DNA from 3 places in the Proteus faecis genome. Region 2 is predicted to be linked to each of the others. Evidence: predicted binding sites of a transcription regulator. Region 2 holds the regulator's gene; each other region holds the start of a gene.
The links. Region 2 encodes LexA, which represses DNA repair genes until DNA is damaged. Its sites were predicted from a motif close to TNCTGTATGTACATACAGNA; they were not measured.
Positions count from the first base shown of each region.

Region 1: QSH13_RS05455 (DinI-like family protein) is a predicted target of LexA. The motif match lies at 1,340-1,359, and genes of this name have one in related genera.
Region 3: QSH13_RS01250 (metal-dependent hydrolase) is a predicted target of LexA. The motif match lies at 722-741, and genes of this name have one in related genera.

Region 1 covers NZ_JASVWV010000002.1:316,172-318,433, forward strand. Annotated here, with positions in the region: gene QSH13_RS05440 (bactofilin family protein) at 1-238, shown strand, start outside; gene QSH13_RS05445 (GNAT family N-acetyltransferase) at 320-877, shown strand; gene QSH13_RS05450 (nitrous oxide-stimulated promoter family protein) at 855-1,205, opposite strand; gene QSH13_RS05455 (DinI-like family protein) at 1,385-1,630, shown strand; gene QSH13_RS05460 (YecH family metal-binding protein) at 1,755-1,994, opposite strand; gene QSH13_RS05465 (DUF465 domain-containing protein) at 2,107-2,262, opposite strand, start outside.
Region 2 covers NZ_JASVWV010000017.1:24,645-26,906, forward strand. Annotated here, with positions in the region: gene QSH13_RS16310 (diacylglycerol kinase) at 1-358, shown strand, start outside; gene lexA (transcriptional repressor LexA) at 486-1,097, shown strand; gene zur (zinc uptake transcriptional repressor Zur) at 1,208-1,738, opposite strand; gene ssb1 (single-stranded DNA-binding protein SSB1) at 2,097-2,262, opposite strand, start outside.
Region 3 covers NZ_JASVWV010000001.1:268,147-270,408, forward strand. Annotated here, with positions in the region: gene hxpB (hexitol phosphatase HxpB) at 1-447, shown strand, start outside; gene QSH13_RS01250 (metal-dependent hydrolase) at 758-1,324, shown strand; gene QSH13_RS01255 (L-cystine transporter) at 1,568-2,262, shown strand, end outside.

The DNA of each region.
Region 1 (2,262 bases), on a different contig from region 2:
TATCTGCGCTGCAAATAATTTAGATATTTTAGAGCATGGTGAATTACGAGGTACTAGCCGTTGTGGCAGTATGTCCATTAAACGTGGTGGTATTTTTACTGGGCAATCAGAGCAAGTTGAACATCAAGCAAAATCAGTTGCTCAACAACGGGTTGTTTCAATAAAAGAAAGCTCTAATGCAAATAAAGATAAAGTTGTTGCTTCAGTAGAAAATCAACTAAAAGAAAACAAAAAATAAAGTACCATTTTTCTTTCCATTGTTCGTTGCTTATCCTATTTTATCGCTATTGTCTTAATTTTATATAAACAGAGAATAACGATGAATTTAGAGACGCCCAGACTACATCTAAGAGAATGGCGTGAAAGCGATAAAGCGCCATTTTTTTCTAAAATCAACTCTTCATCTGAAGTGATGCGCTATTTCCCTTGCACTTTATCTCAATTAGAAAGTGATAATATGGTTGAGACTATTCGTGAAAAATTTATTCAACAAAATGGATGGGGAATGTGGGCGGTTGAGTTAAAAGAGACTCAAGAGTTTATTGGTTTTGTTGGGTTAAATATACCATCAGCATCTTTACCATTTTATCCCTGTGTAGAAATTGGTTGGCGGATAGCAAAAAAGTTTTGGCGAAAAGGTTATACCTATGAAGCGGCTTTAGCTGTATTTAAATTTGCTTTTGAGACGTTAGGATTAGAAGAGGTTGTTGCTTTTACTGCAGTTTCAAACCTTCCATCTCAAGGTGTAATGAAGAAACTCGGTATGCATCAATCTGATAATTTCTTTCATCCATTATTAGATAAAACACATCCTCTAGCCGAGCATGTTTTATACCGTTTGAAGAAATCTGATTTTATTTTTCAGTTGAACGAATAGTACGCTTTTTTTCAGGAAGTGGAGGTACTGGTTTTTTATCGTCAATAAGGTGACGTATTGCTAAAATTGGATGATAAATTAACATTCGTGGACCAGCCCAGCGCATGATTTGTTTCATTGTTTCTCGCTTAGCAGGTTGATAGCAATGAATAGGGCATTGTTTACAGGCCGGTTTATCTTCACCATAACGACATTTATCTAATCGGTTATAGGAATAATTGATTAATTGTTGATAATAATCTGCGTCAGCTTCAGGATGGGAATGAGCATAGAGGTGAATCATTTTTTGAATGGTTTTTTTCTCACGATTTATTCTTTTTCCTGACATGCCTTTCTCTCTTGGTAATATATTGTATTTATTATACATCTTATAATTAAGCCGATAGAGACGCTAAAATATTATGTAATGCATAATGATAAAAAATTTTATCAAAAAGACTTTTCTTTTTTCTTAGAATATACTACTGTATTTATATACAGTTTATTTGCCTTTAAATGGTGAAACCAATGCGTGTGGAAATTTTATTTAATAAACAATCTAAGGTAACTGACTCATTATTTCCGCTCTTAGAACACGAACTGAGAAAAAAGATCATTCCAGAATATCCAGATATGCAGTTTCGTATTGCCTTTAGTAGCATGAACTCGATTCAAGTTACGGGCATAAAAGATGAAACTAAGCATGAACACATAATGGAACTTATTCAAAGCGTTTGGGAAGATGATAGTTGGTTACAAACAGACGATGAATAAATGAAGTAAAGCAGTAAAACAATTACGATTGTCAGAACGAGTTGGCTTTTTATTTGTTTATATAAAAAGCCAATGATATAGAAAAGGAAATCACTGGCAATCGAGCTTTAACACGATATATCCATTAATGATGACAAATCTTATTTTCACTTGTTGTAAATCCACCCTCAGCTGGAATAAATTTACCTTTCCTTTCTAAGAAATCAACTAATTCAGCTGCTGTCATATTTTCAGCTGAACAAGTATGAAAACGTGAGTCATTACCGAATTGTTTATGGATAGCATCAATGAGTGTTGTTTTAGTAAATGCATTTTCTGATGAAAGGATCATTTGCAAAACTTTATGACCATGTATTGATGACATATTAAGCCCTTTAAAAAAACAAAAGATATATTAATTATGCATCTTTATGGTGTGGTATCTTTGTTTTTAATCATAAAAAGCGATGATAATAAATCATCGCTTAAAAAGAGCCTTATTTTTCACTTCGTTGAAGTATTTTTTGCATTTCATCTTTGAGATGAAGCTTTTCTTTTTTTAGTTTGGCAACTTCATCATTATAGCCAGCTCCGTTAGGGCCTTCTAATTTAGCAATTTCTTGGTCGAGTCGATGATGTTTATCGTAGAGAGC
Region 2 (2,262 bases):
TAAAGGTCTTACCCGAATCATCAAAGCTGGTGGTTATTCATACCAAGGTATTCGTGCCGCATGGATTAATGAAGCCGCTTTTAGACAAGAAGCAATTGTGACCTTAGTTGCAATTATCCTTTCATTTTTCATCGATGTCAGTGGTCTAGAGCGCATTTTACTCATTGGTTCCGTTGTATTGGTTGTGATTTTGGAACTAGTAAATAGTGCAATAGAAGCCGTTGTCGATCGAATTGGATCTGAATACCACGAATTATCCGGACGTGCAAAAGATATGGGGTCTGCCGCCGTTCTAATTGCTATTATATTGGGATTATTTACTTGGGTAACCATTCTTTGGGGACATTTCTTCGCATAAAGTTAAAAAATTCGCTTTTTGTCGAAAAATAATCCAAAGATGCGTGTTTTATATTCATTTAAGGTTTCAAATCGTCATATACCTGTATATACTCACAGTCTGACTGTATAAACAAACAGGGGGCGGAATGAAAGCATTAACTGCAAGGCAGCAGCAGGTTTACGATTTGGTTCGTGATCACATTTCGCAAACGGGTATGCCACCAACACGGGCTGAAATAGCTTCCCAACTTGGGTTTCGCTCACCAAATGCGGCAGAAGAGCACTTAAAAGCTCTTGCTCGTAAAGGCGTGATAGAAATTGTCTCTGGTGCATCTAGAGGTATCCGTTTGCTAATGGAAGAAGAGCCAGAAGGGTTGCCATTAATTGGGCGAGTCGCGGCTGGTGAACCACTTTTAGCGCAAGAGCATATTGAAAGCCATTATCAAGTTGACCCAATGCTATTTAAACCGAGTGCAGATTTTTTATTGCGCGTTAATGGTATGTCAATGAAAGATATCGGTATTATGGATGGTGATTTACTTGCTGTGCATAAAACGCAAGATGTTCACAACGGGCAAGTCATTGTGGCGCGTATTGAAGATGAGGTGACAGTAAAGCGCTTTAAGAAAAGCGGTAATAAAATTGAACTTCATGCAGAAAACCCAGAGTTTTCACCTATTATCGTCGATTTACGCGAACAAAGCTTTACTGTTGAAGGTTTAGCCGTTGGGGTTATTCGTAACGGTGAATGGCTGTAATTTGTACCAAAGTAAGTCAATACAACTTATTTTATAAAGATGCAGATGATGTGTAAAAACACAAAACCATCTGCATTTTTTTATGTCTAGACTTACTGACAGTTGCTCAATCAACGTGGCTTATAATCACCGGTTTTTTTCTGTTTAAGGTTATCATCCATACTATGATCATGATGACAACCTTCAGGATGGGTACACTCTTGTGCTTCGTGGCACTGTGAACATAATCCATGAATTTCTATGACGCTATGTCGTAAATGAAACCCACTCTCTTTTGCCAGTAATGAAATCGCATCTTCGATTTTATGGCTATTCTTTTCAGTGACAGACAAACAACGGTCACAAATTAGCATTACTGACGTATGTTCAACATCATCAAAATGATGACAAAGCACATAACTGTTGGTGGATTCTATTTTATGGATAAATCCTTGCTCAAGTAAAAACTCTAACCCGCGATAGACAGTGGGGGGTTTTGCTTGAGGCTCAACTTGGCGTAATAAATCCAATAAGTCGTATGCGCTGATAGCAGAAGGTTGCTGCATTATCAGACGTAATACTGCCAGACGTTGTGAAGTCAGGCGAACACCTCGTTTCTGGCAGATCTTTTCTGCCTGAGCGAGCAATTTCTCTTCATTCATGGGGATAAGATGCTCTCAGACGTTGTTAATAACACGGATCCTATCATATTTTTCCAGAGTAAACCTTTGTGTAAAGTGGGGTTTTATAAAAATAACTGTGGAATTACACTCTTTTTAAAGTGATCTGTTGTTAGATAAGAAAACATGTTTTTTCAATATCATATTTTCTTTCAATATAAAGAAAGCATTTTTAAGAAGGAAGAGAAGAATGCAAAGAGAGTTGTGTAAAGCCATTTTATACGATGCAAAAGTGGGATGGTTTATATAGGGCGGTATCTAATGATGATAAACAACAAAAACCCCAGCTTAAGCTGGGGTTTTTAGATGGTTTTAGATAATTTATTCTGAGATGAGAGGATCAGAACGGGATATCGTCATCAAAATCCATTGGTGGTTCATTACTTGGTGCTGGAGCTGCTGCTGGTTGTTGTGGGCGAGATTGCGCACCACCACTAAATTGTTGAGATGCTTGTGGTTGTTGTGGTTGACCCCAACCGCCTTGGCCACCTTGAGATGGTGCGTTA
Region 3 (2,262 bases), on a different contig from region 2:
GCAAAACAAAAAATGGTTTCTCGTGTTGTCAAATTAGTTGAAGAAACAAAGCCTCTATTACCAGGTGTTGAACATGCCTTAGAGCTTTGCAAATCATCAGGGTTAAAAATTGCACTAGCATCAGCATCTCCTGATTTTATGCTTGAGCGTGTCCTTGAATTGTTTAATATTCGTCATTACTTCTCAGCTGTTGTGTCTGCAGATGAACTACCACACAGTAAACCACACCCTGAAGTTTATCTAAATGCAGCTAAAGCGCTTAATCTTGACCCTATCCACTGTGTTTCATTAGAAGATTCTCGCAATGGTATGATTGCTTGTAAAGGCGCAAGAATGCGATCTATCGTTGTCCCTGCAATAGAACAATTTAATGATAAACAATGGGGATTAGCTGATGTAAAAATTGCGTCACTCAATGAACTAACTCAACTACATTTATTAGGCTAATTTCCATAAATAAAAAGGATATCCTACTGTGTAAGATATCCTTTTTGTTCGGTTTTTAATGAGCATAACCCCACCGACCTCTTTTCTATTTTTAAGTATTCCTCTTGTATATTCCTTTTATTTCCTCTCGCCGTGATCTTACTTTTTGGTTTCTTATCCTAAATTCGATCATTTTTAAATCAATCAAATAAAATATTCCTGTTATTCCTTAATATTTAAGACAATTTTTATCTTTTTTGTCTGTTAGTTATCATCAAAACCTTTTATACTTTATTACTGTATAAATGAACAGCAAATAAACAGACATGGAATGACAGCAGAAGGACATCTACTTTTTTCTGTAGCAACACTTGTATTAGCGCAGAAACTTGAAATAACGCCAGCTCTTGCTCATGGTGATTGGTTTCACATGATCCCTGCTGTCTTATTAGGCTCACTCCTACCTGACTTAGACCACCCTGGCTCTATTCTCGGGCGGTTATTCCGTATTATCTCTCTGCCTCTATCAAAACTCTGTGGTCATAGAGGTTTTACGCATAGTCTACTTGCGTTTTGTGGTTTAGCTATTTTATGGGAAACCCAAGTTTCACCACGGTGGGATATTTCTGCCGATATCTTTCATGCCCTTTTGTTAGGTTATCTTAGTCACCTTATTGCAGATATGTTAACTCCCGCTGGCGTTCCTTTCCTATGGCCTTTAAAAATGCGTTTTGCATTACCTATTTTAGGCAAAAAGAATAATAAAAAAGGTGAAAGATTTATCTCTGTTTTGATCCTTGTTGGCGCACTTTTTTTACCCCCACACCTTACCCTTACGCTACCTTTACAAGTTAACGACTGGCTACAGATGTACCACAACAAACGTACTAATTTTTAACACACTCAGACAAAACTCTACTCTTCTCTATTTATTTATAAATTCTTACTTCTTTTTATGCCAACTTTCCTTGTTTTTATAACCAAATGATTATATAAAATAATAATTAATTATAAAAAGTTATTAACAATTCTGTTACCCTATATCGAATTGGTGCTGTTATATCCTTTCTTATTGCCTAAGAACTCATATCGCATACAATCGTCGAAATGATATAAATAAAGATCTCGTTGGAGAGTTAAGATGAATTTTCCGTTAATCATTAACGTACTCGTCTTTGTTGTGCTATTACTCATCTTGGCTAAATTAAGTCAACGTCAGTGGAGCCTTTCAAAGAAAGTTCTTGTTGGTTTAGTTTTTGGTGTTGCTTTTGGACTAGCATTACACGCATTCTATGACTCACACGATCCTATTATTAAAGAATCTATTCTTTGGTTTAATATCGTGGGTAATGGCTATGTACAACTGTTACAAATGATTATTATGCCATTAGTATTTGCCTCTATTCTTAGTGCTGTAGCTCGTTTGCATCAAGCTTCATCCCTAGGAAAAATTAGTGGTCTCACTATTGGCACACTATTATTCACCACTGCCATTTCTGCCTTAATAGGTATTGTTATTGCTAATTTATTTGGCTTAACAGCAGAAGGCCTAGTACAAGGTGAACAAGAAGCACAGCGCTTAATTGCACTTGAACAAAATTACATGGGCAAAGTTTCTGATTTAACGATGCCACAACTTATTTTGTCATTTATTCCTAAAAATCCATTTGCTGATTTAACAGGTGCAAGCTCAACATCAATTATTAGCGTAGTAATTTTTGCTACTTTCTTAGGTATGGCTGCACTGAAGCTACTTAAAGAAGACCAACCCCGAGGCGAGAAAGTTTTAGTTGCGATTGATTGCTTGCAATCATGGATCATGAAACTGGTTCGCAT